DNA from 3 places in the Streptomyces sp. NPDC051064 genome. Region 1 is predicted to be linked to each of the others. Evidence: riboswitches for the same ligand, from Rfam matches in the RefSeq annotation. Region 1 holds a riboswitch; each other region holds the start of a gene.

What was found. Region 1 has a riboswitch for cyclic di-AMP ahead of ACIBCU_RS31935 (transglycosylase family protein). Riboswitches for the same ligand answer to the same signal wherever they lie in the genome.
Positions count from the first base shown of each region.
Region 2: another riboswitch for cyclic di-AMP. It lies ahead of ACIBCU_RS18115 (M23 family metallopeptidase); the one in region 1 lies ahead of ACIBCU_RS31935 (transglycosylase family protein).
Region 3: another riboswitch for cyclic di-AMP. It lies ahead of ACIBCU_RS20760 (M23 family metallopeptidase); the one in region 1 lies ahead of ACIBCU_RS31935 (transglycosylase family protein).

Region 1 covers NZ_JBITFK010000010.1:252,145-261,466, forward strand. The annotation lists gene ACIBCU_RS31915 (SurA N-terminal domain-containing protein) at 1-576, shown strand, start outside; gene ACIBCU_RS31920 (nucleoside triphosphate pyrophosphohydrolase) at 606-1,601, shown strand; gene ACIBCU_RS31925 (cytochrome P450) at 1,598-2,893, shown strand; gene ACIBCU_RS31930 (transglycosylase family protein) at 2,999-3,976, shown strand; cyclic di-AMP (ydaO/yuaA leader) riboswitch at 4,267-4,438, shown strand; gene ACIBCU_RS31935 (transglycosylase family protein) at 4,439-5,131, shown strand; gene eno (phosphopyruvate hydratase) at 5,463-6,749, shown strand; gene ACIBCU_RS31945 (septum formation initiator family protein) at 6,844-7,314, shown strand; gene ACIBCU_RS31950 (DUF501 domain-containing protein) at 7,403-7,948, shown strand; gene ACIBCU_RS31955 (Ppx/GppA phosphatase family protein) at 7,981-8,922, shown strand.
Region 2 covers NZ_JBITFK010000004.1:674,206-683,527, reverse strand. The annotation lists gene lhgO (L-2-hydroxyglutarate oxidase) at 1-1,153, shown strand, start outside; gene trmB (tRNA (guanosine(46)-N7)-methyltransferase TrmB) at 1,146-2,018, shown strand; gene ACIBCU_RS18125 (PrsW family intramembrane metalloprotease) at 2,089-3,537, shown strand; gene ACIBCU_RS18120 (aldo/keto reductase) at 3,534-4,478, opposite strand; gene ACIBCU_RS18115 (M23 family metallopeptidase) at 4,702-5,742, opposite strand; cyclic di-AMP (ydaO/yuaA leader) riboswitch at 5,754-5,906, opposite strand; gene ACIBCU_RS18110 (PP2C family protein-serine/threonine phosphatase) at 6,140-7,297, opposite strand; gene ACIBCU_RS18105 (MerR family transcriptional regulator) at 7,432-8,178, opposite strand; tRNA gene ACIBCU_RS18100 (tRNA-Met) at 8,294-8,367, opposite strand; gene ACIBCU_RS18095 (FAD-binding oxidoreductase) at 8,840-9,322, shown strand, end outside.
Region 3 covers NZ_JBITFK010000005.1:558,453-567,774, forward strand. The annotation lists gene ACIBCU_RS20745 (GNAT family N-acetyltransferase) at 1-2,411, opposite strand, end outside; gene ACIBCU_RS20750 (HPr family phosphocarrier protein) at 2,577-2,858, shown strand; gene ACIBCU_RS20755 (GntR family transcriptional regulator) at 3,031-3,729, opposite strand; gene ACIBCU_RS20760 (M23 family metallopeptidase) at 3,952-4,743, opposite strand; cyclic di-AMP (ydaO/yuaA leader) riboswitch at 4,756-4,924, opposite strand; gene ACIBCU_RS20765 (pitrilysin family protein) at 5,116-6,498, opposite strand; gene ACIBCU_RS20770 (M16 family metallopeptidase) at 6,525-7,877, opposite strand; gene ACIBCU_RS20775 (DNA topoisomerase (ATP-hydrolyzing) subunit A) at 8,124-9,322, shown strand, end outside.

The sequences.
Region 1 (9,322 bases):
GAGGCCCATCCCGGTGCTGCGGCCGTGGTCGGCGGCGACCGGATCGACGTGGCCACGGTCCAGGCGCAGGCGGCCGACGTGCGCACCGCGCAGCAGGACTCCGAACGGTCCGTGGACCTGGTGACGAAGTCGGGCCAGCTGACCCGGGTCAAGCTGTCCGGCCTGATCTTCGGGCGGGTCCTGGACCGCGCCGCGAAGGACGCCGGGGTGAGCGTCAGCCGCAAGGAGGTCCAGCAGATCCGCAGCGCCGCCGCCGAGCAGTCCGGCGGGGACGAGGGCGTGAAGACGCTGATGCTGGAGCAGCGCTGGGTGGCGCCCGGCCAGATCGAGGCGAGTCTGCGCCAGGAGGTCCAGCTCCAGAAGCTGGCCCAGGCGCTCGGCGCCGACCTGCAGAACCCCGTCGGGGTGCAGGCGGTCGGCGAGAGCCTCACCAAGGCGTCGAAGGCGCTGCACATCGAGGTCAATCCGCGCTACGGCAGCTGGGACAACAAGAAGGTCCAGCTCAGCACGTACAAGGCCCCGTGGATCACCCAGGTCACGCCGGTCCAGGGGCAGGAGCCCGAGGCAGGCGCCTGACCCCGCCCGACCGGAGGTAGGTTCGGGGTGTGAACGCTGAAGACCCCGGCCGTATCGTCCTGCTCACCGCCAGCCACCGGGTCGCCCCCGGTCTGCTGTCCTGGCCCGCCTGGCAGACGCTGCACGCGGCGGACCGCGTGCTGTGCGCCGAGTCCGGCCATCCGCAGCTGCCCTATCTGCGGGAGGCGGGGGTGGCCGTGGAACACACCGCGCCCTCGGCCGAGGACCTGGTGGACGACTGCGCGGGCGGCCGGACCGTGGTGGTGCTGGTGGGCGGCGAGGGGAACCAGCCGCTCACCGACGGCCTGGCCCGGCTCGGCGGCTCGGGCCGGGTGCAGATGCCGGACCTGGAGCTGCTGCCCGGTTCGTACGACCTGCCGGGCGCGCGGCTCCTGGACCTGGTCCAGGTCATGGACCGGGTCCGGCTCGAATGCCCGTGGACCTCGCAGAAGACGCACGAAGGACTCGCGAAGTACGCCATCGAGGAGGCGTACGAACTGGTCGAGGCCATCGAGGACGGCGACCGCGAGGAGCTGCGCGAGGAGCTCGGCGACGTACTGCTCCAGGTCGTCTTCCACGCCCGGATCGCGCAGGAGGACCAGGAGGAGCCGTTCGGCATCGACGATGTCGCGGCCACGATCGTCGAGAAGCTGATCCACCGTCATCCGCATGTGTTCGGCGACGAGACCGCCGAGACCCCGGAGGACGTCCACGCGCACTGGCTCCGTACGAAGGCGATCGAGAAGCAGCGCGAGTCGGTCACCGACGGGGTGCCGCTCGGCCAGCCCGGTCTGGCGCTGGCCGCCAAGCTCGGCAGCAGGGCCCGGGCCGCGAGCCTCGACGCAGCGCTCCCCGAGGGCGACGGGGTCGGCTACCGGCTGCTCGCTCTCGCCGTGGAGGCCGAGCAGGACGGCACCGACCCGGAGGCCGCCCTGCGGGCCGCCGCCCGCGCCTACCGGGACGCGATCCGGGCGGCGGAGGGCCTCGGGGGGCCCGGGGCCGCTCCGGACGGCGTCGAGGAGTGAACGACAGCCCCGGGACGGCTCCCACGCCCGACGCAGCCCCCGAACTCTTCACCTGGGAGTTCGCCACCGACCCGTACCCCGCCTACGCCTGGCTCCGCGAGCACAGCCCCGTGCACCGCACGAAGCTGCCCAGCGGTGTCGAGGCCTGGCTGGTGACCCGCTACGCCGATGCCCGGCAGGCGCTCGCCGACACCCGGCTCTCCAAGAACCCCGCCCACCACGCGGGCTCCGCCAACGCCAAGGGGAAGACGGGCATCCCGGGGGAGCGCAAGGCGGAGCTGATGACGCACCTGCTGAACATCGACCCCCCGGACCACACCCGACTGCGCCGGCTCGTGTCCAAGGCGTTCACTCCGCGCCGGGTCGCGGAGTTCGCGCCGCGCGTGCAGGAGCTGACGGACCGCCTCATCGACACCTTCATCGAGGAGGGGAAGGCGGACCTCATCCATGACTTCGCGTTCCCTCTGCCGATCTACGCGATCTGCGACCTGCTGGGCGTGCCCCGGGAGGACCAGGACGACTTCCGCGACTGGGCGGGCATGATGATCCGGCACGGCGGCGGACCGCGCGGCGGGGTGGCCAGGTCGGTCAAGAAGATGCGCGGCTATCTCGCCGAACTCATCCACCGCAAAAGGGAGAATCCCGGCGACGACCTGATCTCCGGGCTGATCCGGGCGAGCGACCACGGCGAGCACCTCAGCGAGAACGAGGCCGCGGCGATGGCATTCATCCTCCTTTTCGCCGGTTTCGAGACGACCGTGAACCTCATCGGCAACGGCACCTACGCGCTGCTGCGCAATCCGTCCCAGCGCGAGCGCCTGGAACGCTCGCTGGCCGCCGGGGAGACGGACCTGCTCGCCACGGGCATCGAGGAGCTGCTGCGCTACGACGGCCCGGTGGAGCTCGCGACATGGCGTTACGCCACCGAACCCGTGACGCTGGGAGGGCAGGACATCGCGGCGGGGGACCCGGTTCTCGTGGTGCTGGCCGCCGCCGACCGGGACCCGGAGCGGTTCCAGGATGCGGACACCCTGGATCTCGCGCGCAGTGACAATCAGCACCTCGGATACGGGCACGGCATCCACTACTGCCTGGGTGCGCCGCTGGCCCGGCTGGAGGGCCAGGTGGCGCTGGCGACGCTGCTGAGGCGCCTTCCCGACCTGCGGCTTGCCGCGGAACCTGCCGATTTGCGCTGGCGCGGCGGGCTCATCATGCGTGGACTGCGCACGCTTCCCGTGGAGTTCGGTCCCGGACATCGGGTGGAAAAAAGTGACAGCCTGTCAACTCTGTGACTTTCACGTGATCTCCGCTGCATCGACTTGTGACACACGTTCGAGTACGGCTAGGTTCACCGTTCGACTCACCCGTCACACGTCAGTCACACGGAAGGCAATCCCATGGGCTCCGCGACCGGCAGACACCGTCGCCCTCGTCAGGCACCCGCCATCGTCGTCGCTGCAGGCGTCACCGGATCGGCCATTGCCATCCCGCTGCTCGGCGCGGGCGGCGCACAGGCCGCCGACGCGTCGACCTGGGACCGGGTCGCCGAGTGCGAGAGCGGTGGCATGTGGAGTGCCGACCTCGACAACGGCTACTACGGTGGCCTGCAGCTCTCGCAGGACACCTGGTCGGCCTACGGTGGCACGGCGTACGCGCCGCGCGCCGACCTCGCCAGCCGCTCGCAGCAGATAGCGGTCGCGGAGAAGATCCTGGACGACAAGGGACCGCAGGCGTGGGCCAGCTGCTCGGTGATCTCCGGGCTCTCCCTGGACGAGGGGCTGCCCGGCGTCGACCCGGGCGGCGAGGAGTCCGCCGAGCCCTCGGCCGAGCCCTCGGATTCCGCGACGCCGTCCGGGACGCCTTCCTCCGACGCGACCGACCCGGCGGACAGCTCGGACGACGCCGCCACCTCGGACGACTCCGACGCGAAGGGCGAGGCGGGCCGGGACGCGTCCGACGGCAGGACGGGCGAGGGTGACGAGGCCGGCACGACGCCGTCCGCCACTCCGTCCCCCGAGGCCTCCGGGACGTCCGGCGCCCCGAAGGGCGGCACGGAGGAGGGCGGCAAGCACCGCGGCACGCCGGCCCCTGAGGCGACCGCCAGGACCGGCCAGGACGACGGGCGCGAGTCCGGCCGCCACGCCTCGCGCGGTGAATCCGACGCGCGTCAGGGCGCGGAGGGGACGTACACCGTCCGCGAGGGCGACAACCTCTGGGCGATCGCCGACGCGCAGGAGCTTCCCGGCGGCTGGACCGCGCTCTACGCGGCCAACGAGGACGAGCTGGGCTCCGACCCGGACCTGATCCTTCCCGGCCAGACCCTGGACCTCGGGGCGGACGCGCAGGGCAGCCGGGCGGAGGCCGCCACCAACTGATCAAAAGCGTGAAAACACCCCGAAAGAGGGGGTAGTTCAGAGGCCTATGTCCGCTTATGCGTAAGTGAGACATGGGTCTCTTTGCTTCAACTGGTGCGTCCGGTCCGCCCGCTCCGTCCATATTGGCTCCGACCTGCGAAAACGACCCTCCACGTGGGGGCGTTACGGGCTGATTAGTCGTTATGTCCATCTTTGAATGTGGGGGTTGCGTGTGTTTACGGTCGGAGCCGCTCGCACCGCGGGCACCTTCGACCGTCACGCCGAATCCTGCCGTCGGCCGAAGGGAACCGACGCGTAAAGCGCCGTAGGCAGGAGCGGGGGACCCAGGTAAGCGCCGGACCCGGCCGTCGGAAGACGGGCGGAGACACGGCTAGGGGTGAAGTCGTCCGAAAGTGAGGGCGACCGGGCAACTCACAGGCCCGAACCCGACAGCTCACCTCGTAGGCGTCGGTGAGGAGAACCATGCTGCTTTCCAGCAAGGGCAAGCACCGTCGCCCGTCCAAGGCCGTCCGTGTCGCGACCCTGGCCGGTGTCGCCGGTGCCGCAGTCGCCGTACCGCTGATGGGCGCGACCGGCGCCTCCGCCGCCTCCGTCGACACCTGGGACGCCGTCGCCCAGTGCGAGTCGGGTGGCAACTGGTCCATCAACACCGGCAACGGCTACTACGGCGGCCTGCAGTTCTCGCAGTCCAGCTGGGCGGCCGCCGGCGGCACCCAGTACGCCTCCCGCGCCGACCTGGCCACCAAGGACCAGCAGATAGCCGCCGCCGAGAAGCTCCTCGACCTTCAGGGCCCGGGCGCCTGGGCCTGCGCCGGCGCCGGCGGTCTGACGAACGACGGTGTGGACCCGGGTGTCGACACCGGCTCCGCGAAGAACGGCGACACGGCCCCGCAGGCCGCGCCGGAGCGCAAGGCCGAGCAGCCCACCACGCGCAGCGAGAAGCGCACGGCTCCCGAGAAGACCGTCACCACCCCCACCGGTGAGAAGGTCGAGAAGGGTGACGGCGAGTACAAGGTGAAGTCCGGCGACACCCTCAGCAAGATCGCCGACGCGAAGAAGGTCAAGGGTGGCTGGCAGAAGCTGTTCAAGCTGAACGACGACATCGTCGACAAGGCCGACCTGATCTTCCCGGGTCAGCAGCTCCACCTGAAGTAGTCGGAACCCGAAGCAGTCGGTAGTACCCCGGGGTCTTCCTCCTGCCCCGGAGCCCGGCCCGGCGCGCAGACCCCCCGCGCGCCGGGCCGGGCCGCGTCCGGACCCTCCGACGGGGTGTGGACGCGGGCTCGCCGTAAGGGTGAGTGTTCAACTGTTGTGGTTACTCGTCAGTAGAATTCTGGAGCTTTGCCCGGAATGCAGGCCCTTGGGTCCTTTTTCGTCCCAGGGGACGGGCGGACGGCCGACGGAGCGCGCCGAGCCGGTTAGGCTCGTGGCGCAAGGCCACAGTGACCCTGCACAACCAGTGTCAGATCCCAGAAGGAGATGCCTCGTGCCGTCCATCGACGTCGTCGTAGCCAGGGAAATCCTCGACTCCCGGGGCAACCCCACCGTCGAGGTCGAGGTTGGCCTCGACGACGGCAGCACGGGACGTGCTGCTGTTCCGTCCGGCGCCTCCACCGGTGCGTTCGAGGCCATTGAGCTTCGCGACGGTGACCCCAACCGCTACCAGGGCAAGGGCGTCGAGAAGGCCGTCCTCGCCGTGATCGAGCAGATCGGCCCGGAGCTCGTCGGTTACGACGCCACCGAGCAGCGCCTCATCGACCAGGCGATGTTCGACCTGGACGCGACCGAGAACAAGGCCTCCCTCGGCGCCAACGCCATCCTCGGTGTCTCGCTGGCCGTGGCGCACGCCGCCTCCGAGGCCTCCGACCTCCCGCTGTTCCGCTACCTCGGCGGCCCGAACGCGCACCTGCTGCCCGTTCCGATGATGAACATCCTGAACGGCGGCTCGCACGCCGACTCCAACGTGGACATCCAGGAGTTCATGATCGCGCCGATCGGCGCCGAGTCCTTCTCCGAGGCCCTGCGCTGGGGTGCGGAGATCTACCACACCCTGAAGAAGGTCCTGAAGACCAAGGGCCTGTCCACCGGTCTCGGTGACGAGGGCGGCTTCGCCCCCAACCTCGAGTCCAACCGCGCCGCCCTCGACCTCATCCTCGAGGCCGTCAAGGAGGCCGGTTACGTCCCGGGCCGCGACATCGCGCTCGCGCTCGACGTCGCCGCGTCCGAGTTCTACAAGGACGGCGTCTACGAGTTCGAGGGCAAGTCCCGTTCGGCGGCCGAGATGACCGAGTACTACGAGGAGCTCGTCTCCGCGTACCCGCTGGTCTCCATCGAGGACCCGCTGTACGAGGACGACTGGGCGGGCTGGAAGGTCATCACCGACAAGCTCGGCTCCAAGGTGCAGATCGTCGGCGACGACCTGTTCGTCACCAACCCCGAGCGCCTCGCCCGTGGCATCGAGGAGGGCTCGGCCAACGCCCTGCTCGTCAAGGTCAACCAGATCGGTTCGCTGACCGAGACCCTGGACGCCGTCGAGCTGGCCCAGCGCAACGGCTTCAAGTGCATGATGTCCCACCGCTCCGGTGAGACCGAGGACGTCACCATCGCCGACCTCGCCGTCGCCGTGAACTGCGGCCAGATCAAGACCGGTGCCCCGGCCCGCTCGGACCGCGTCGCCAAGTACAACCAGCTGCTGCGCATCGAGGAGATCCTCGACGACGCCGCCGTGTACGCCGGTCGTTCGGCGTTCCCGCGGTTCCGCTTCGAGGGCTGACAGCCCGAGTCCGGAGCACCAGCCTCCGTCCGTCCCCGCATCCGGTCCCGTACCGTGTGCGGGGACGGACGTGCGTAACGGGGAGGCGTGAGACATGGCCGGGAAGGACCGCGACCGGTTCTCCACCGCGACCAGGCTGCGGCTGCTCGGTGAGCAGACGGCGGCCCGCGTCTACCGGTCCCAGAACCGCCGCCAGGCCCGCCGTTCGCGGCTCACCGGGCGGGCCGCGTTCCTGGCGCTGATCGTCTGCTCCCTGGTGGTCGCCCTCGCGTATCCCATGCGGCAGTACATCTCCCAGCGCGACCAGATCGCCGATCAGGAGAGGCTCTCGCGGGAGGCGCACGAGCGGACCGAGGAGCTGCGTGACGAGAAGGCGCGGCTCAAGGACGACGCGTACATCCGCCGTCTCGCGCGCCAGCACCTGCACTACGTGCTGCCCGGCGAGACCGGTTATACGGTGGTCGACCCGGACGCGGCCGAGGTGCGCCGGGGGGAGCCGGGGGCGACGGGGCGGCCCTGGCACTCGAACCTCTGGGACGGCGTCGACAGCGCGGACCGCGAATGACCCCGTCCCGGCACCGGGTTCCGTACCCGCGCCGCGTCTTCTCCCCGTACCGATTCATACAGTCCGACCGATGACATTCAAGGCAGGCATGGACACGCCCCCTCCGCAGACCGAATCCACCACGCCCACCGCCGCGGACATCGCCGCGTTCGAGCTCCAGCTCGGCCGGCCGCCGCGCGGGCTGCGCGCCATCGCGCACCGCTGCCCCTGCGGCAACCCGGACGTGGTCGAGACGCAGCCCCGTCTGGAGGACGGCACGCCGTTCCCGACGACGTATTACCTGACCTGTCCGCGTGCCGCGTCGGCGATCGGCACGCTGGAGGCCAACGGGGTCATGAAGGAGATGACCGAGCGGCTCACCACGGACCCGGAGCTGGCGGCCGCCTACCGCGCCGCGCACGAGGACTACATCGCGCGCCGTGACGCCATCGAGGTCCTGGAGGGCTTCCCGAGCGCGGGCGGCATGCCGGACCGGGTGAAGTGCCTGCACGTCCTGGTCGGCCACTCGCTGGCGGCGGGCCCCGGGGTCAACCCGCTGGGCGACGAGGCGATCGCGATGCTGCCGGAGTGGTGGGCGAAGGGGCCGTGCGTCACACCGTGCGGCTCCGACGACGCCGGGCCCGACGCTTCCTGATCCGCCGGTACACGTACAACCACAGGAGCCCCATGACCCGCGTTGCCGCCATCGACTGCGGTACCAACTCCATCCGCCTGCTCGTCGCCGACGTGGACCCCGCCACCGGAGAGTTCACCGAGGTCGACCGCCGGATGCGGATCGTCCGGCTCGGCCAGGGCGTCGACCGGACCGGCCGGCTGGCCCCCGAGGCGCTGGAGCGCACCTTCGACGCCTGCCGCGAGTACGCGGAGGCGGTCAAGGAGCTCGGCGCCGAACGGATCCGGTTCGTCGCCACGTCCGCCTCCCGCGACGCGGAGAACAGCGACACGTTCGTCCGCGGCGTCCTGGACATCCTGGGGGTCGAGCCGGAGGTCGTCACGGGGGACGAGGAGGCGCAGCTCTCCTTCGACGGCGCCACCAAGGAACTGGTGGGCAGCGACCACCTGGAGAAGCCCTACCTCGTCGTGGACATCGGCGGCGGCTCCACCGAGTTCGTCGTCGGTGACGACCGCGTGCGCGCGGCCCGGTCCGTGGACATCGGCTGCGTACGCATGACGGAGCGTCACCTGGTCCTGGACGGGGCCGTGGTGGACCCGCCCACGCCCGACCGGATCGCCGCGATCCGCGCGGACGTCGGGGCCGCCCTGGACCTGGCCGAGGAGAGCGTGCCGATCTCCTCCGCGGCGACGCTCGTCGGCCTCGCCGGGACGGTCACCACCGTCGCCGCCATGGCGCTCGGGCTCGAGGAGTACGACTCCGAGGCGATCCACCACTCCCGGGTCTCCCTCGCGCAGGTCCGGGAGATCACCGCGCGGCTGCTCGCCTCGACGCACGAGGAGCGTGCGGCGATCCCCGCGATGCACCCGGGCCGGGTCGATGTGATCGCCTCGGGGGCGCTCGTCCTGCTCGCGGTGATGGAGCGGACCGGTGCGCGGGAGGTCGTCGTCAGCGAGCACGACATCCTCGACGGGATCGCCTGGTCGGCGGCCTGATCACCGAGCGGGCCCCGGTGCGGCGAGGTGGCGCTCAAACGCTTTCCGGCCTGCACCTTTGAGCTGGTGGAGCCCTCTCCGGACCCGTTCGGAGAGGGCTTTCGCGAGGCCGCCCGACGAACTTCGTGAACTTCTTCACAAGGAATTCGGCCCTACCGGGCGAAGTTCTGCTCCTGGAGGGCGGTACGGGCCGCCCGGAGGCCCGCGCGCGTGTGCCGCGGGAGCGTTTCGGGGGTGTGGCGACGGCATGTCCCCGGCGGGTGGTTCATCTTGCCGAAGGGCTCAAGGGCCAGCTCACAAGTGGTGAACAACGTTCGCCGGAGCGTCGTGGTTCCCCGTTCGCACCATGACCTGGGTCACGTGGGCGGCGAAGTGTAGCAGAGGGTGGCGCATACCTTGT
Region 2 (9,322 bases), on a different contig from region 1:
GGTCACGGTGCTGGAGAAGGAGTGGGGCCCGGCCAAGCACCAGACGGGACGCAACAGCGGGGTGATCCACAGCGGCATCTACTACGCGCCGGGCTCGCTCAAGGCGCGCTACGCGGTGCGGGGCGCCGCCGAGCTGGTGGACTTCTGCGCGGAGCACAAGATCGCCCACGCGGTGACGGGCAAGCTGATCGTCGCGACCGACAGGGGAGAGCTGCCCCGGCTGCACGCCCTGGTGCAGCGCGGACGGGCGCACGGCCTGCCCGTCCGGGAGCTCGGCCCCGCCCAGATCGCGGAGTACGAACCACGGGTGCGCGGCCTCGCGGCGATCCGGGTGGGGACGACGGGGGTGTGCGACTTCACCGCGGTCGCCGTCCGGTTCGCCGCGGAGGTGAGCGCCTCGGGCGGACAGATCCGTTACGGCGCGGAGGTCGTCGCCGTCGACCGACGCCCCTGGGGTGTCGCGGTGCGCACGGCCGACGGCCAGGTGGTCAGGGCCCGTGTGCTGGTGAACTGCGCGGGGCTGCACAGCGACCGGGTGGCGCGGCTCGCGGGCGACGACCCGGGCGCGCGCATCGTGCCGTTCCGCGGGGAGTACTACGAGCTGGCCAGGCCGGAGCTGGTGCGCGGGCTCGTCTATCCGGTGCCGGACCCGGCGTTCCCCTTCCTCGGGGTCCATCTGACCCGGGGCGTCGACGGCACGGTCCACGTCGGTCCGAACGCCGTGCCGGCCCTGGCCCGCGAGGGATACGGCCGGGCGGTCGTCCACCCGCGCGAGCTGGCCGGCACCCTGGCCTGGCCCGGCTCCTGGCGGATCGCCCGGCGGCACTGGCGGTACGGGGCGGGCGAGGTGCACAGATCCCTGTCGAAGAGCGCGTTCACCCGGGCCGTCCAGCGGCTGCTGCCGGAGGTGACGGAGGCCGATCTGCGGCCCTCCCCGGCCGGGGTCAGGGCCCAGGCGGTCCTGCGGGACGGCACGCTGGTGGACGACTTCCTGATCCGGGACGCCCCGCACACCGTGCACGTGCTGAACGCCCCGTCCCCCGCCGCGACCGCGTCCCTGCCCATCGGGAGGGAGGTGGCACGCCGGGCCCTGCTGCGGGCTCGCGCGACGGGGTGGGCGCCTCCCGCCGTAGAATCGGGTCATTGTGTCTGAGCCCCTGAACCCCACCCCAGAGACGCCCCGCCCCGCCGCGGAGACGGCCGGCGCCACGCCGGAGACCGGCCCCGGTGCCACGACGGACGCGGACGCCGCGGAGCGGCGCGCCGCCTCCTTCGAGCGACAGCGCAGGCTGCGCCAGGAGCCCCGCTTCCCCGGCGGCCCGGCCGCCGACCCGGCAGGCTCGCACCACGAGCGCCGGATCCGCAGCTTCCAGCCCCGCCGCAGCCGGGTGACCGCCGGCCAGGAGGACGCCCTGCAGCGGCTGTGGCCCAAGTGGGGCCTGGACATCGACGGCAAGGGCGTGCTCGACCTCCCCACCCTGTTCGACGGCCTCCCGGTGGTCCTGGAGATCGGCTTCGGCATGGGCGAGGCGACGGCGCAGATGGCGGCCGACGACCCCGGCACCGGGATCCTGGCCGTCGACGTCCACACCCCCGGCCAGGGCAACCTGCTGGGTCTCGCGGACCGGGCCGGGGTGTCCAACGTCCGTGTCGCCAACGGCGACGCGATCATCCTGCTCCGCGAGATGCTGGAGCCGGCCGCTCTGGACGGGCTCCGCGTGTATTTCCCCGATCCATGGCCCAAGAAGCGGCACCACAAGAGGCGGCTGATCCAGCCGGAGTTCCTCGACCTGGTGGCGCGGCGGCTGAAGCCGGGCGCGCTCGTCCACTGCGCGACGGACTGGGAGCCGTACGCGGAGCAGATGCTGGAAGTCCTGACGGCCCACCCCCTGTTCGAGAACACTCAGGCGGACGGCGGCTACGCGCCGCGGCCCGCGTTCCGGCCGCTGACCCGCTTCGAGGGCCAGGGCCTGGACAAGGGCCACGTCGTGCACGACGTGCTGTTCACCCGTCGCTGATCAGCCACGACCCGTCAGCTCGGTCACGGCGGCATGGCCAGGTGTCAGTGACCCTCGTTAGGCTCGTCGGGTGTACCAGGGGTCCGTGCAGCACCAGCAGCCGGACGTCCCGGTTCTCGAGGAGCAGAAGCTCGACGAGTTCCTGGGCGCCGTCCCGGAGCGAGGCCAGTGGCGTTACCGGCCCCGCCGCGTCGGCATGGTCTGGCGCAGCAAGGCGTTCCGCGCCGGTGCGCTGATCACGGTGCTCGCGCTCTGCGGTCTGGTGATCCTGGCCCTGGTGCGCCGGCAGACGGGCACCGAGGGCTTCCTGGTGGGGCTGGGGCTGGCCGTGCTGCCCGTGCCGCTGCTGATGGCGGCGTTCCGCTGGCTCGACCGGGTCGAGCCGGGCCCCTGGCGGAATCTGCTGTTCGCGTTCTCCTGGGGCGCGTGCGCCGCCGCGCTCGTGGCGATCATCGCCAACTCCTTCGCGACCCGGTGGATAGCGACGGCCACCGCGGATCCGGCGAGCGCCGACACCCTCGGGGCCACGGTCGTCGCCCCGGTCGTCGAGGAGAGCGCGAAGGCCATCGCGGTCCTGCTGATCTTCCTCTTCCGCAGACGGCAGTTCGGCGGGATCGTCGACGGCATCGTGGTCGCCGGGTTCACCGCGACCGGCTTCGCCTTCACCGAGAACATCCTCTACCTGGGCAACGCCTTCGGCGAGGACCAGCAGATGGGGACCACGGGCTTCGCCTCGGTGACGGCGGGGACGTTCTTCGTCCGCGTGGTCATGTCGCCGTTCGCGCACCCCTTGTTCACCGTGCTCTCCGGCATCGGCTTCGGCATCGCGGCGCTCGGCGGCTCGCGCCACCGGGTGCGCCGGGTCGTCCTGCCCCTGCTCGGGCTCACCCTCGCCATGGGCATGCACGCCCTGTGGAACGGCTCGTCGGCCTTCGGACCGTACGGCTTCTACGCGGTGTACGGCGCGTTCATGGTGCCGTGCTTCGGGCTGGTGACCTGGCTGGCGGTCTGGTCGCGCCAGCGGGAGCTGCGCACGCTCTCCACCGAGCTGCCGGTGTACGCGGCGGCCGGCTGGCTGACCCCCGCCGAGCCGCTCGCGCTGGCCTCGATGCGGGCGCGGGGCATGGCCCGCGACATGGCCAGGCACTGGAACAGCCACCCGGACCGCGCCCGGGGCAGGGCCGCGGCCCGCGCCGTCGCGGAGTACGAGTCGTTCGCCACGTCCCTGGCCATGCTGCGCCGGAGGGCACGCCATGACGGCGCCGGCCCGGACTTCGCCCTCCGCGAGCAGGAGTTGCTGCACCATCTGTGGCACCGCCGGGAGATCGCGGCGCCGGCTCTGACGTACGCGGCCCACGCGACGGGGCGGCTACGCACTTTCCGCCCGCCGGCCCCGCCGCCGTTCCCCCGTCAGTTCCCGTACAGCGGCCCGCCGCAGCACCTCCCCGCACCGCACCGGCACTACGGCGGCCACAACCCGTACCTGGAGGACGGCGGGCGCCCCGACGGTCCGTCCTAGGCGGATGCTTCGGTCAGCTCCGCCAGCTCCTGGTCGGTCAGCCGGAGTTCCGCCACCGCCACCAGCGCCGGCAGCTGCTCGACCGTACGCGCGGAGGCGATGGGCGCGGTCACGGTCGGCTGCGAGGCCAGCCAGGCGAGGGCCACGGTGGCGATCTCGGCACCGTGCTCCTGGGCGATCCTGTCGAGCGCCGTGAGCACCTTGCGCCCGCGCTCGGTCTCCAGGTGCTTGGCCGCACCCTCGGCCCGCGCGCTCTCGACCGAGGCGCCCACCCGGTACTTGCCGGTGAGGAAGCCCGAGGCGAGCGCGAAGTACGGGACGGCGGCGAGACCGGAAGCGGCCGCCGTGTCCTGGAGCGCGCCCTCGTAGGTGTCGCGCGAGACGAGGTTGTAGTGCGGCTGCAGCGCGACGTACCGGGCGAGGCCCTCGCGCTCGGAGAAGTCCAGGGAGGCCTGGAGCCGCTCGGGGCTGATGTTGGAGGCGGCGATCTCCCGGACCGTGCCGGCCTTCACCAGCTGGTCGAGCGCGGTGATGATCTCCTCGACGGGGACGCTCTCGTCGTCAAAGTGCGTGTAGTAGAGGTCGATGTGATCGGTGCCGAGCCGGCGCAGGGAGGCCTCGGCCCCCGCCTTGATCGTGGTGGGCGAGAGGCCCTTGTACGCGGGATGTGCGCCGACCTTCGTGGCGATGACGACATCGTCGCGGCGGGAGCGGGCCGCCAGCCACTTGCCGATGAGAGTCTCCGACTCACCGCCCTCGTTGCCCGGGACCCAGGCGGAGTAGGAGTCGGCCGTGTCGATGAAGTTGCCTCCGGCCGCCACGTACGCGTCGAGAACGGCGAAGGTGCGGTCCTCGTCGGCCGTCCAGCCGAAGACGTTGCCGCCGAGGGCGAGGGGGAAGACCTGAAGGCTCGAGGAACCGAGCGGGCGCAGAGAAGTCATACCCGGCGACAACGATCCGACTGAGGCCACTATTCCGTTTACGGCCCCGGACAGACCGGCGGCCCTGACGTCGGGGGGTCGTACGTCAGGGCCGCCGGGGTTCCGGTACGCCGCGTGCGGCGTCAGCGTCCGAACGGGATCAGTCAGCGTCCGCCCAGGATCAGGCGGTGCCCGAACGCAATCAGCCGGTGCCCGAACGGAATCAGTCAGCGTCCGAGCGGGATCAGACCGAGAGACCCTTGCTGCCCAGCCAGCCCATCGGGTCGATGCCGGTGCCGTCCGGGGTGTGCACCTCCAGGTGGAGGTGCGGTCCGGTCACGTTGCCGGTGGCGCCGACGCGGCCGATGGTCTCGCCGGTGGTGACCTTCTGTCCGGCGGTGACGTCCATCGAGGACTGGTGGCAGTACCAGATCTCCGTGCCGTCATCGAGCTCCAGGACCGTGCGGTAGCCGTACGAGCCGGACCAGCCGGCCGACTTCACGGTGCCGCTGTGCACGGCCTTGACCGGCGTGCCGGTCGGAGCCGCGAAGTCCAGGCCGGTGTGGTGACCGGACGACCACATCGAACCGGACTGCCCGTAGGTCGAGGTGATGGTGTACGAGGAGGTCGGAATGGCGTAGCTGGCGGCGAGCTTGGCGAGGCGCTCGGCCTCGGCCTTCTTCTTCGCCGCCTCTTCGGCCGCCTTCTTCTTCGCGGCGGCCTTGGCCTCCGCCTCGCTCTGCTGCTTCGCCGCCTCGGCCGCGGCCGCCTCGGCCGCCGCCTGCTCCTCCGCGGCCTTGGCCTCGGCCTCGGCTCCGGCCTGCTGCTGCTCGGCCTGCTGGAGGATGCGCGCGCGGAGCGCCTCGCCCGCGTCGGTGGTGCCCTGCTCGGCCTCGGCGGCGGTGATGCCCGCGCTGGTCAGCGGGGAGGACGCGGCGACGGTCTCGTGGTCCGAGTCGGAGTCGCCGGACATGAAGGCGCCCACGCCGGGAAGGGACTTGGCGTCAGGGAGATTGTCCGCGATGGAATCGGGAAGAGAGATGGAGACCGGCGGCTTGCTCTGCGCGGTGGCCATGCCACCCGCTCCGACGGCCGCGATGACGCCGACGCCGAGGACGGTGGAGCTACGGGCGAGACCGCGCTGCTTGGCTACGCGGTGCCGGCCGCGTACGGGACGGATGGACTCCTCGGTGGGGTTCCATTCATCCCAAGTCCTGTCCTCATCACCGAAGCTTCCGGTCCTGAAGGATGACGGGGCCTCGGGGGCAGGCTGATTGGACGCCACGTGGGCGCACTCCTTTCCTTCCTTCTCGCCTACCGGGTTAGCTGACGGGTTCGGAGCAGGAAGGTCTCCTACGGACCCCTTCGTCCCTCGCGAGACACAGGTGTCCGATTCACCCCATGTAGGTGGTTCCCCGGTTCCCTTGCGGAATTCGGCGCTGCGCACGGTGCCGTCTCTTGCGACGGCAGGTACAACCGCGCTGCGTTATCGAACGTTAATAGACACCCGGGTCCGATTCCAAGCTGTTCCCAGGGATCAGTCATGACTCCGGCCTGGACTTTCAGGGGTCAAACGGGCGCAAACGGGCGAGTTGAGCACCCCTCATCCAGCCAGCAGTTTCTGACGGTGCGTCAAATGTTATGCGGAGCGAGGTCCTTCGACTACCGACGGTCGCGACCGGTCATCCACGGTCCCGCCCCACGATCTTCACCGTCGTCCGACGCTCCTGCTGACCCCGAGCCGGACGGCCGACCGCGAGGAGCGCCAGGTCGTCCGTCGACCGGCCGCCGGTGTGCAGCCGTACGTCGTCGGTGAGCGCGGAGAGCAGTTCCTCGGGCCCCGGGAAGAGCCGGCCGCGCAGCCGGGCCGCCGGGTCGTAGAAGACGCCCTTCGCGTCCCGCGCCTCGGAGAGCCCGTCCGTGAACGCCAGGAACATCGACCCGGCCGGCAGTGTCCACTCGTCCGACCGGTCCGGCCACGCGTCCAGCCCCATCCCGAGCGGCAGCGCGGGAGCCGTCGGCGCCAGCACGTCGAGCGCCCCGTCCGCGTGCAGGATGAGCGGCTCGGGGTGCCCGCGGTTGACGACCCGCAGGACATCCGACCCGGACGGAATCTCCGCGACGACCGCGGTGACGAACCCCTCCATCGAGTCGAGCCCGCCCCGTCGCGAGGCCTCACGGGCCAGCGCCCGCTCCAGCCGCTGGACGACCCCCTCCAGCGACCTCTCCTGCTCGGCGGCCTCCCGGAACGCACCGATCACGACGGCCACCGCGGCCACGGCGTCCAGCCCCTTGCCCCGTACGTCCCCGAGGACCAGGCGCACCCCGTACGGCGTGTCCGCGACCGCGAACAGGTCGCCGCCGACGAACTCGTCCGCCTGGGCCGCCTCGTACCGCGCCGCGACCTGCAGTCCGCCGATCCGCTCCTCGGGCGTCGGGAGCACCGCGCGCATCGCGGTCTCCGCGATGACCCGTGCCGAGGCCAGCTGTTCGTTCCTGCGGCGCACGACGCGGTTGATGACGAGGGAGAGCGCGGCGACCGTGACCAGGGTGAGCAGATCGGTGACCGGCACGACCCTGCCGAGCGCGCCGTCCGAGATCCGGATGGCGAGCACCACGAGGATCGCGGCCGCCCCGACACGGACGGTGCTGGCCAGCGAGAAGAACGGTGCGGCGATCAGTGGCGCCGCGGCGAAGAGCGGAACAGCGGAGACCACGGCCGGGGTCGCGAGGTCGAGGACGACGCCGGCACCGATCATCAGAGCCGGCAGCGCGCGCACGAAAATCCGGGAACGGGAGTTCCCAGGTGAGCTCCCCCGCCGTCCGTCCCGCTTCCCCACCTGTGCGCTCCTGCCCGCTCCACCCACGGGTGCGGACGGTACCGCGCCCCACCCGGGCCGTCCGGAGCCGCGCCGAACGGCGACTCGTCATCGGCCAAAGGGAGGAGCGCCCCGCAGCGCCCGCCCGCCGGTGGTCAGCCGGGGAGCCGGTGCTGCGCGTAGACCGTCAGTGCGTCCCGTACGAAGACGGCGGTTCCGTCCCCGTGGCGATCGTAGTTCCTCCCGAAGCGGGGATCGGCGACGTACATCTCCCCGATGCCTGTGACATACGCACGCGTGACTTCCATGGTCGCCGACAGCCACTCGCAGTGCCGGCGCGCGATGTCCTGCACCTCGTCGCTGCCGGCCTCCAGGCCGGCCGCCCTGGCCTCCCCGTAGTCCCGGGCGATGGCATCGTGCGCGCCCCGGAATCGCGCGCGCCCGTCCTCGCTCAGCCCGCGCCACCGCCGGCCGCTCCGCTCGTACGCCTCCTTGCCCCAGCGCTCGGTGACCTCCTGCTCGTACACCGTGTGGTCGAAGCCGTCGAACACTTCCTCGGCCATGAGTTCCTCCCCTTCCTCGGTCCTGCGGAGAGTGGTCCGCACCGAGGCGATCTGCCGCCCGATGCGCTCGCGCTCCTGCTCCAGCAGGCGCAGATGGGCCCGGAGCGCCGCCGAGGTGTCCCGCTGTCCTTCCAGCACGTCCTTGATCGCGGGCAGCGGGAGCCCCAGCTCCCGCAGGAGCAGGATGCGCTGGAGCCGGACCAGGGCCTCCTGGTCGTAATAGCGGTAGCCGTTGGCGCCCGTGCGGCTCGGCACGAGGAGACCGATGTCGCCGTAGTGCCGGAGAGTCCGGCTCGTGGTGCTGGCGCGCCGGGCGATTTCCTGGATGGACCACTCCATGCCGGAAACGCTAGATCTTTACGCAGCGTCAAGGTCAAGCCCCGCACCGGACGGGCGGGTGACGGCACATGACAGAGGCCCGGATCCTCGAAAGGATCCGGGCCTCTGTCTTCAGTAGCGGGGACAGGATTTGAACCTGCGACCTCTGGGTTATGAGCCCAGCGAGCTACCGAGCTGCTCCACCCCGCGCCGTTGTGATTGCAACTCTACGCCATCCGGGACGGTGCTCCGACCACTTATGGCCGCACCTGCCCCGCACCCCCCGCGACAGGGGGCCCCTCACCCCCGGCCCCATACGTCAACACAGCGTGCGGACTGTGCAGTTGCCAGGCGCAGTGACGTGCTCAAGGGTGTTGCCGCACCCCCCGATCTTGCGTTTTTCCTGTCTGGAGGGCTACCGAAGTCCCACACCGCACAGACCCGCCCCGGCCTCCCCCGGCACACCGCCGCAGGGCTGAGCCCGCGCCGTGCCCGGGCCGGCACCGGGGCACGGCTCCGCGATTGCACGGCGTCCGGAGCGGCGGGACGCTGGGAGGGCAAGCCTTTCGGTGTTCGGTCCCGTCTGCGCGGCATCCCAGGTGCCGGCGTCGGCCCAGCTGCCTCACCCGATGCGGGGGTGTGCCAGGGGAGGCCGGGCGCATGCATGCGCTAGGAGACGACCATGGACGGCACCCTGCTCGAAACGATGAGGACAGCTCTGCGCGGCCCGGTCATCGGCCCGGACGACCAGGAGTACGGGCAGGCCCGCACGGTCTACAACGCCATGATCGACAAGAGGCCGGCGGCCGTGGTCCGGTGCCGCGACACGGCGGATGTCATGGCTGCCGTCGACTTCGTCCGCGACAACGGCCTGGACGTCGCGGTCCGGGGCGGCGGGCACAGCGGTCCCGGCCTCGGCCTCAGGGACGACGCCGTGACGCTCGACCTCTCGCCCATGCACGGCGTACGGGTCGACCCGGCCACCCAGACCGCACAGGCGGACGGCGGCGCGACACTGGGCGACCTCGACCACGTCACCCATGCCTTCGGCCTCGCCACCCCGGCGGGGATCATGTCCACCACCGGCGTCGGCGGGCTCACCCTCGGCGGCGGTCACGGCTATCTCACCCGGAAGTACGGCCTCTCGGTGGACAACCTGGTCTCC
Region 3 (9,322 bases), on a different contig from region 1:
AGCGCGTCCTCCCCGGCGAGATCGAGCCGGACACCACCGAGGTCGGCGCGGTGCCGGAGATGGGGGGCGGTGGTCTTGAGGGCCACCGGGTAGCCGATCTTCTCGGCGGCGGCGACGGCTGCCTCCCGATCGGGGGCGGGGAGCGCGGGCCGTACGGTGACGCCGTAGCGGGCGAGCAGCTCGCGGGCCTCGTCATGGGTCAGCGGACGGCCGCGCGGGCCGGGGCTCGGGCCGAGCAGCGTCTCGATCAGCGCGGCGGTCCCGTGCTCGTCGATGGTGTCGTCCAGGAATTCGGGCACCCTGCCGGGGGCGGCCGCCTGGCGCCGCCACTGGGCGTACTTCACCGCCTCGGCGAGCGCGCGGACTGCTCGCTCGGCGGCGGGGTAGGCGGGGATGCGCCCGGCGGCGCAGGAGCCGCCCGTACTCCTGTCGGGCGCGGTCGGCACCGGGGCGCCTGTCTCGTCCGCCGGGGGGGCGGGGGCGGGCGGGCTCGGGGCTGCCGCGGGGCCGGCCGGCCGCCGGGTCGCGCGCGGGGCGGCCGTGCTCGTGGCGGCGGCGAGGGCCTGCGCCAGGCCGCCCATCTCCACGTGCACCACGGCCACGGGCTTGGCGGGGCCGTGGGCCGCCGCCTCGCGCAGGGCGGCGGCCAGGACCTCGCCGTCACCGGTCTCCGCCTCGCCGTTCTCCCCCACCCAGGGGATCGCGGTCACGATCACGGCGTCGCACGTCCGGTCGGCGAGGGCCTCGGCCAGCGCGTCCCGGAAGTCCTGCGGGCTCGCGACCGTGGTGAGGTCGCGGGGCGGGCGCGGGCGGAGCCCTTCCGCCATGCAGGCGTCGTAGGCGAGGAGGCCGAGCGACTCCGAGTTGCCCAGGATCGCCACGCGGGGGCCGTCCGGCAGGGGCTGGCCGGCGAGGAGGAGACCGACGTCGACCATCTCCGTCACGGTGTCGACGCGGATCACGCCCGCCTGGCGCATCAGCGCGGAGACCGTCGCGTCGGGGATACGGCTGACGGGCACCGCGTGGCCCGGCGGATTGGATCCGCTGTGCCGGGCGCCCTTCACCACGACCACCGGCTTCACGGCGGCCGTCCGGCGGGCGAGCCGGGTGAACTTGCGCGGGTTGCCCAGTGATTCGAGGTACAGCAGGGCGACATCGGTGTCCTGGTCCTCGTACCAGTACTGAAGGAAGTCGTTGCCGGAGACATCGGCGCGGTTGCCCGCGGAGATGAAGGCCGACAGCCCGGCGCCCCTGCGGTGGAGACCGGACAGGACGGCGATGCCGATGGCGCCGGACTGGGTGAAGAGCCCGATGCGCCCGGCCTGGGGCGACTCGGGGTCGAGGGAGGCGTTGAGGCGGACCGTGCCGGACGTGTTGATGATGCCGAAGGCGTTCGGGCCGATGATCCGCATGCCGTAGGAGCGTGCCTGCCGGACCAGTTCCCGCTGCCGTTCCCGGCCTTCGGTGCCTCGCTCGGCGTAACCGGCGGAGAGGACGACGAGGCCCTGGACGCCGTTCTCGCCGCAGTCGGCCACGACCTCGGGCACCCGGTCGGCCGGAACGGCGACGACCGCGAGATCGACCCGCTCGCCGGTCTCGCCCACCGAGCGGTGCGCGGGCACCCCGTCGACCGTTCCCGTATCGGCGGCGAAGGAGGTGTTCACGGCGTACGTGCGCCCGGTGAAGCCCGAGCCCAGGAGGTTGCGCAGCACGGTCCGGCCCACACCGCCGGGCGCGCGGCCGACGCCGATGACCGCGACGGAGCCGGGGGCCAGCAGGCGCTGCACGGAGCGCGCCTCGGCCCGCTGCTCACGGGCGCGCTGGACGGCGAGGGACTCGGCCGTGGGCTCCAGATCGAGGGTGAGATGGACGGAGCCGTCCTCGAAGCTGCGCTGCTGGGTGAAGCCGGCGTCCCGGAACACCTTGATCATCTTGTTGTTGGCGGGCAGCACCTCTGCGGCGAAACGGCGGATCCCCCGCTCCCTGGCCACCGCCGCGATGTGTTCGAGGAGGGCGGACGCCACGCCGCGGCCCTGGTGGGCGTCCTGCACGAGGAAGGCGACCTCCGCCTCGTCGGCGGGGGCCGAGGCGGGCCTGCCCTGCTCGTTGATCCGGTCGAAGCGGACGGTGGCGATGAACTCGCCGCCGATCGTGACGGCCAGTCCCACCCGGTCGACGTAGTCGTGATGGGTGAAGCGGTGCACGTCACGGGCGGAGAGACGCGGATACGGGGCGAAGAAGCGGTAGTACTTCGATTCGTCGGACACCTGCTCGTAGAAGCTGACCAGCCGCTCGGCATCGTCCGTGGTGATGGGCCTGATCCGCGCGGTGCCACCGTCGCGGAGTACCACGTCCGCCTCCCAGTGGTCGGGGTACGCGTGATGCGGACTCTGCTCCGGAGTGGGCTCCATGGGCAAAGCCTACGGCTCGTGGCACCGGTAGCGGCGGGATCTCGACAGGGGCACGCTGGGGGTGCCGGCGGACGGCGGGCAGGCCGGTGACGGTGCCGGGCACGGCAGCGCGCACTGCATGAGAGACTGGTCTAGACAACCCATTGTTACGTGAAGGGCAGAACCATGGCTGAGCGCCGCGTCAACGTCGGTTGGGCCGAGGGCCTGCACGCCCGCCCCGCTTCCATCTTCGTCCGTGCCGCCACGGCCTCCGGCGTCCCCGTGACGATCTCCAAGGCCGACGGCAACCCGGTGAACGCCGCCTCCATGCTCGCGGTGCTCGGCCTGGGCGCCCAGGGCGGCGAGGAGATCGTGCTCGCATCCGAGGCGGACAACGCCGAGGCCGCCCTGGACCGTCTGGCCAAGCTGGTCGCCGAAGGGCTCGAGGAGCTCCCGGAGACCGTCTGATTCCGGCCACTTCGAACCGGATTTTTTTCTGCGAAAAGCCGCGGCACCCCCGACCGGGAGCCGCGGCTTTTCCGTTTCCCGAAGCGGAGCGGACAGAGCTCCGGAAAGAATGGATCAGGGCAGCAAAAAGAAAGCCCTCCGATAATTACTCTCTTTGTATACGGCGCAATTGTTAATGACGGACTCCCCCGATGTTTACGGGGTGTTGCGAAGTCCTCACCCGGGCCTGGCCGGGCGTGTGCCCCGGCGCGAGCCGCAGTCGGTGGGCCGCTGTCGCCCGCTCGGCGTGCTGGATGGCGAGCGCCCTGGCCCGCTCCGCGTCGCGGCGGGCGACGGCGTCGACAAGAGCGCCGTGCTCGGCCCAGGAGTCCGCGGGGCGGACCGGCTGCTCGACCGCGTACATCCAGGCGATCTTGTGCCGGAGCTGGGTGAGCAGAGCGATCAGCGCGGGGCTCCCCGAGGCCTGCGCCAGCGTCTCGTGGAACCAGCCCCCCAGGGAGCGCAGGTCCTCCCCCTCGCCCCGGCGCACCCGCTCCTGGCCCAGCCTGACCAGGCCGCGGAGCACCTTGAGATGCGCCTCGGTGCGGCGCTGCGCCGCGCGCGCGGCCCCGAGGGGCTCCAGGAGCATGCGTATCTCCAGGAGGTCGGCCGCCTCCTGCTCGGTGGGCTCGGCGACACAGGCACCCGCGTGCCGGCGGGTGACGACGAACCCTTCGGACTCCAGGGTGCGCAGCGCCTCGCGTACCGGGACGCGGGAGACGCCGTATCGACGCGCGAGCACCTCTTCGGTGAGGCGGCTGCCGCGTTCGAAGACACCGGAGACGATGTCGTCACGGATTGCCGTGCATACCGAATGCGCGGGAATGCGCATGTCCGAACCTCCGCCTTAATCCCCGCGAAACGCGGCCGATCGACGCCTGTTCTGTGACTCTATTGCAACCGGCCGGAATTTCCGATGGCGGGGTGGAATCCATGGATATCTTTTGGCCAGGGAGCACTTCCGCGGGGGCTATGGCACGCATCTGCCCCGGGGCACGGCGAAGGCCCCGGCGGGTGCCGGGGCCTTCGTCGGAGATCGCGGTGCTGCGTGGGGTCAGACCTGGACGCCGTGGGCGCGGAGGTAGGCGACGGGGTCCATGTCCGAGCCGTACTCGGGGGTCGTCCGGGCCTCGAAGTGCAGATGCGGCCCGGTGGAGTTGCCTGTCGAGCCGGAGAGGCCGATCTGCTCGCCGGAGCCGACGCTCTGGCCGACGGAGACGCCGATCGAGGAGAGGTGGCCGTACTGGGTGTACGTGCCGTCCTTCATCCTGAGCACGATGTTGTTGCCGTAGGCGCCACCCCAGCCGGCCTCGACGACCGTACCGGCGCCGACCGCGACGACCGAGGTGCCGGACGCGGCCTGGAAGTCCACGCCGGAGTGGGAGCCGGAGGACCAGAGCGCGCCACCGGACTTGTAGCCGGTGGTGACGTGGGAACCGGCGACCGGGAGGTGGAAGGCGTTGAGCCGGGCGCGCTCGGCGGCGCGGGCGGCGCGCGCCTTCTCCTCGCGGGCCTCCTTGGCGCGGGCCTCCGCCTTGCGCTTGGCCTCGGCCTTCGCCTTCGCCTTGGCCTTCGCTTCGGCCGCGGCCTTCGCGGCGACGTCGGCCTGGTGCTTCTGGGCCTTCGCCTGAGCCTCGATCTGGGCGGCGAGGGTGGTGTCGAGGGCGACCGTCTGGGTCAGGCCGGTGCTGCCCGCGGTGACCTCGGAGTCCGCGGCGAGGGCCGGGGAGGCCGTGGCACCGAGTACGCCGGTGGTGGCCAGGGCGGCGACGCCGGCGACCCTGGCACTCTTGCGCGTCAGGCGGCTCGGGGCACGGTGCTTCCCGGTGGCACGGATGAACGCCATGGAGGGGCTGGTCCTTTCCTTCCTTCTCGCCTACCGGGTTAGCTGACGGGTTCGGAGCAGGAAGGTCTCCTACGGGCCCCTGAGCCTCCGACGAGGTACAGGGATCCGATTCACCCCAGGGACTTCATGGGTCCCCGGCTCCCCAGGCTCGCGCCTGACGGGGACTCGGCGATGGCTGTCCGGCGCCGCGGGCGCGGCAATCGTCCGGCGGACAGCCGCGCCGACGCTAGATCGGGAGACTTTCCCCCGCCAAACGGAAAGGGCCTTTTGTCGCACATCCCACAGGACGAATTGCTACCTTCTCTGCAATACGGACAAATGACGGAACCCCGGCGGAAGTACAGCCGCCGGGGTCCGTCATGTCCGGTTCTTTCAGCCGCTGACGACCGACACCTCACCGATACCGAGCGCCTCCACGGGCTCCTTGATCTGAGCGGCGTCCCCGACCAGGACGGTGACCAGCCGGTCGACCGGGAACGCGTTGACCACGGCGGCGGTCGCCTCGACCGTGCCGGTGTCGGCCAGGCGTGCGTACAGCTTCGCCTGGTAGTCGTCCGGGAGGTGCTGCTCCACCTGGTCGGCCAGGGTGCCCGCGACGGACGCCGCCGTCTCGTACTTGAGCGGGGCGACGCCCACGAGGTTCTGCACGGCGGTCTCCCGCTCGGCGTCGGTGAGCCCCTCGGCCGCGAGGGTGCGCAGGACCTTCCAGAGGTCGTCCAGCGCGGGACCGGTGGACTCGGTGTCGACGGAGCCGCTGATGGCGAGCATCGCGGCACCCGCCGCCCCGGACGAGGAACCGGGCGCCGTCGAGCGCAGCACCTGTCCGAAGGCCCGGACGCCGTAGGTGTAGCCCTTCTCCTCACGCAGCACGCGGTCCAGCCGGGAGGTCAGAGTGCCTCCCAGGCAGTACGTGCCGAGGACCTGGGCGGGCCACACGCTGTCGTGCCGGTCCGCGCCGATCCGGCCGATCAGCAGCTGCGTCTGCACGGCTCCCGGACGGTCCACGATGACCACACGGCCGGTGTCGTCCGCGGTGATCGGAGGCACGGGCCGGGCCTGGCCGGCATTGCCCGACCAGTCACCGACGGTGTCGGAGAGCAGCGCGTCCAGGTCCACGTCGGTGAGGTCGCCGACGACGACCGCCGTCGCCGTGGACGGGCGCACATGGGCGTCGTAGAAGGCGCGTACGGCGGCGGCGTCGATGCGCCGGACCGTCTCCTCGGTGCCCTGGCGCGGGCGTGACATCCGTGCGGTGGCGGGGAAGAGCTCCTTGGAGAGCTGCTTGGCCGCGCGCCGGGCCGGGTTGGCCTGCTCGTGCGGGATCTCGTCGAGGCGGTTGCCCACCAGGCGCTCGATCTCGCTCTCCGCGAAGGCCGGGGCCCGCAGAGCCTCTGCGACCAGGCCGAGGGCCTTGGTCAGCCGGGAGACCGGTACCTCCAGGGAGACGCGGACACCCGGGTGGTCCGCGTGGGCGTCCAGCGTGGCGCCGCACCGCTCCAGTTCGGCGGCGAACTCCTCCGCGGAGTGCTTGTCCGTGCCCTCGGACAGCGCGCGCGCCATGATCGTGGCCACACCGTCCAGTCCCTCGGGCTCCGCGTCCAGCGGGGCGTCGAGGAAGATCTCCACGGCGACGACCTGCTGGCCGGGCCGGTGGCAGCGCAGCACGGTCAGCCCGTTGGGCAGGGCGCCGCGCTCGGGCGCGGGGAAGGCCCAGGGCCTGGCCTCGCCGGCGGTCGGCTGCGGGTGGTACTCCATCGCTACTCCAGTCACGGCGGCGTCGGTCACTTGTCGGCCCCCTCGGGCGCGTCGGTGCCCTCGGTCTCGTCGGCCGGTTCGACCGGCTCGTAGACCAGGACCGCACGGTTGTCGGGGCGCAGGTGCGCCCGGGCGGCTGCCTTGACCTCGTCGGCCGTCACTTCGAGCACACGGCCCACCGCGGTCAGGGCGAGCTGCGGGTCGCCGAACAGGACGGCGTAACGGCACAGTTCGTCCGCGCGGCCGGCGACCGTGCCGAGACGGTCGAGCCACTCGCGCTCCAACTGCGCCTGAGCGCGTTCCATCTCCTCCGGCGTGGGGCCCTCCTCGGCGAAGCGGGCCAGCTCCTCGTCGACGGCCGCCTCGATCTGCGGCACCTCGACGCCACCGGACGTCTTGACGTCCAGCCAGCCGAGCGACGGCGCGCCGGCCAGCCTGAGCAGCCCGAATCCGGCGGCCACCGCCGTACGGTCGCGGCGCACCAGCCGGTTGTGCAGGCGCGACGACTCGCCGCCGCCGAGCACGGTCAGGGCCAGGTCCGCGGCGTCGCACTCGCGGGTGCCGTCGTGCGGCAGCCGGTAGGCGGCCATCAGCGCACGCGCGGGGACCTCCTCCTGGACCACTTCGCGCAGCTGCTCGCCGATGATGCCGGGCAGCGTGCCGTCGCGCGGGGGCTGCTTGCCGTCGTGCGAGGGGATGGAGCCGAAGTACTTCTCGATCCAGGCGAGCGTCTGCTCCGGGTCGATGTCCCCGACCACGGAGAGCACGGCGTTGTTCGGCGCGTAATACGTACGGAAGAACGCCTGCGCGTCCTCCAGCGTCGCCGCGTCCAGGTCGGCCATCGAGCCGATCGGCGTGTGGTGGTACGGGTGGCCGGCCGGGTAGGCGAGAGCGGTGAGCTTCTCGAAGGCCGTGCCGTACGGGACGTTGTCGTAGCGCTGGCGGCGCTCGTTCTTCACGACGTCCCGCTGGTTCTCCATGGACTCCTCGTCGAGCGCGGCGAGCAGGGAGCCCATCCGGTCGGCCTCGAGCCACAGGGCCAGCTCCAGCTGGTGCGTGGGCATCGTCTCGAAGTAGTTGGTGCGTTCGAAGCTGGTCGTGCCGTTCAGGGAACCACCGGCCCCTTGCACCAGCTCGAAATGCCCGTTCCCCTTGACCTGGCCGGAGCCCTGGAACATCAGGTGCTCGAAGAGGTGAGCCAGACCCGTGCGCCCCTTGACCTCGTGGCGGGAGCCGACGTCGTACCAGAGGCAGACCGCGGCGACGGGGGTCAGATGGTCCTCGGAGAGCACCACGCGCAGGCCGTTGGCCAGACGGTGCTCGGTCGCCGTCAAGCCGCCGGAACCGGCCTGGGCTGTGGCCGTGTGACCCATGGGCATGTACGTCCCTTCGATCGGTACAGGATTTCCTGCCGGACCTGCCACTCTAGGCAAGCGCACGGGCACCTGGCGAAGTTCCCGCCGGGTGATTGTTGTCGTAGATACTGCCGTGAACGGGGGCTCCGCGGAGGCCCTGAGGACCGCTTCGGACGGGTCGAGGTCGGTGTTGTCAGTACGGCGGGCCACAATGGTCCGCGTCAGAACCTGAGGTTGCCCGACAGAATCTGTGAAGGAGTCGCAGCCGCGATGGCCCGCCGCAGCACGAAAACCCCGCCGCCGGACGACTTCGAGGAGAAGATCCTCGACATCGACGTCGTCGACGAAATGCAGGGCTCCTTCCTCGAGTACGCGTACTCGGTGATCTACTCCAGGGCTCTGCCCGACGCCCGCGACGGCATGAAGCCCGTACACCGCCGCATCGTGTCCCAGATGAACGAGATGGGGCTCCGCCCCGACCGCGGCTACGTGAAGTGCGCACGCGTCGTCGGCGAAGTGATGGGCAAACTGCACCCGCACGGTGACGCGTCGATCTACGACGCACTGGTGCGCATGGCACAGCCGTTCTCGATGCGCCTGCCCCTCGTCGACGGGCACGGCAACTTCGGCTCGCTGGGCAACGACGACCCGCCGGCCGCCATGCGGTACACCGAGTGCCGGATGGCCGACGCCACGTCGCTGATGACGGAGTCGATCGACGAGGACACCGTCGACTTCCAGTCGAACTACGACGGCCAGGAGCAGGAGCCGGTCGTCCTCCCGGCCGCGTACCCGAACCTCCTGGTCAACGGCGCTTCCGGTATCGCGGTCGGCATGGCGACCAACATGCCCCCGCACAACCTCGGCGAGGTCATCGCCGCCGCCCGCCACCTCATCCGGCACCCGGGCGCGGACCTCGAGACGCTGATGCGCTTCGTCCCGGGTCCCGACCTGCCCACCGGCGGCAGGATCGTCGGTCTCGGCGGCATCAAGGACGCCTACGCCGCCGGACGCGGCACGTTCAAGATCCGCGCCACGGTCGCCATAGAGAGCGTCACGGCCCGTCGCAAGGGTCTCGTCGTCACCGAACTGCCCTTCACCGTCGGTCCGGAGAAGGTGATCGCCAAGATCAAGGACCTCGTCGGTTCGAAGAAGCTCCAGGGCATCGCGGACGTCAAGGACCTCACCGACCGGGCGCACGGTCTGCGTCTGGTGATCGAGGTCAAGAACGGCTTCGTGCCGGAGGCCGTGCTGGAGCAGCTCTACAAGCTGACGCCGATGGAGGAGTCCTTCGGCATCAACAACGTCGCGCTGGTCGACGGACAGCCGCTCACCCTGGGGCTCAAGGAGCTCCTCGAGGTCTATCTCGACCACCGCTTCGACGTGGTGCGCCGGCGCAGCGAGTTCCGCAGGACCAAGCGGCGTAACCGGCTGCACCTGGTCGAGGGCCTCCTCGTGGCGCTGATCGA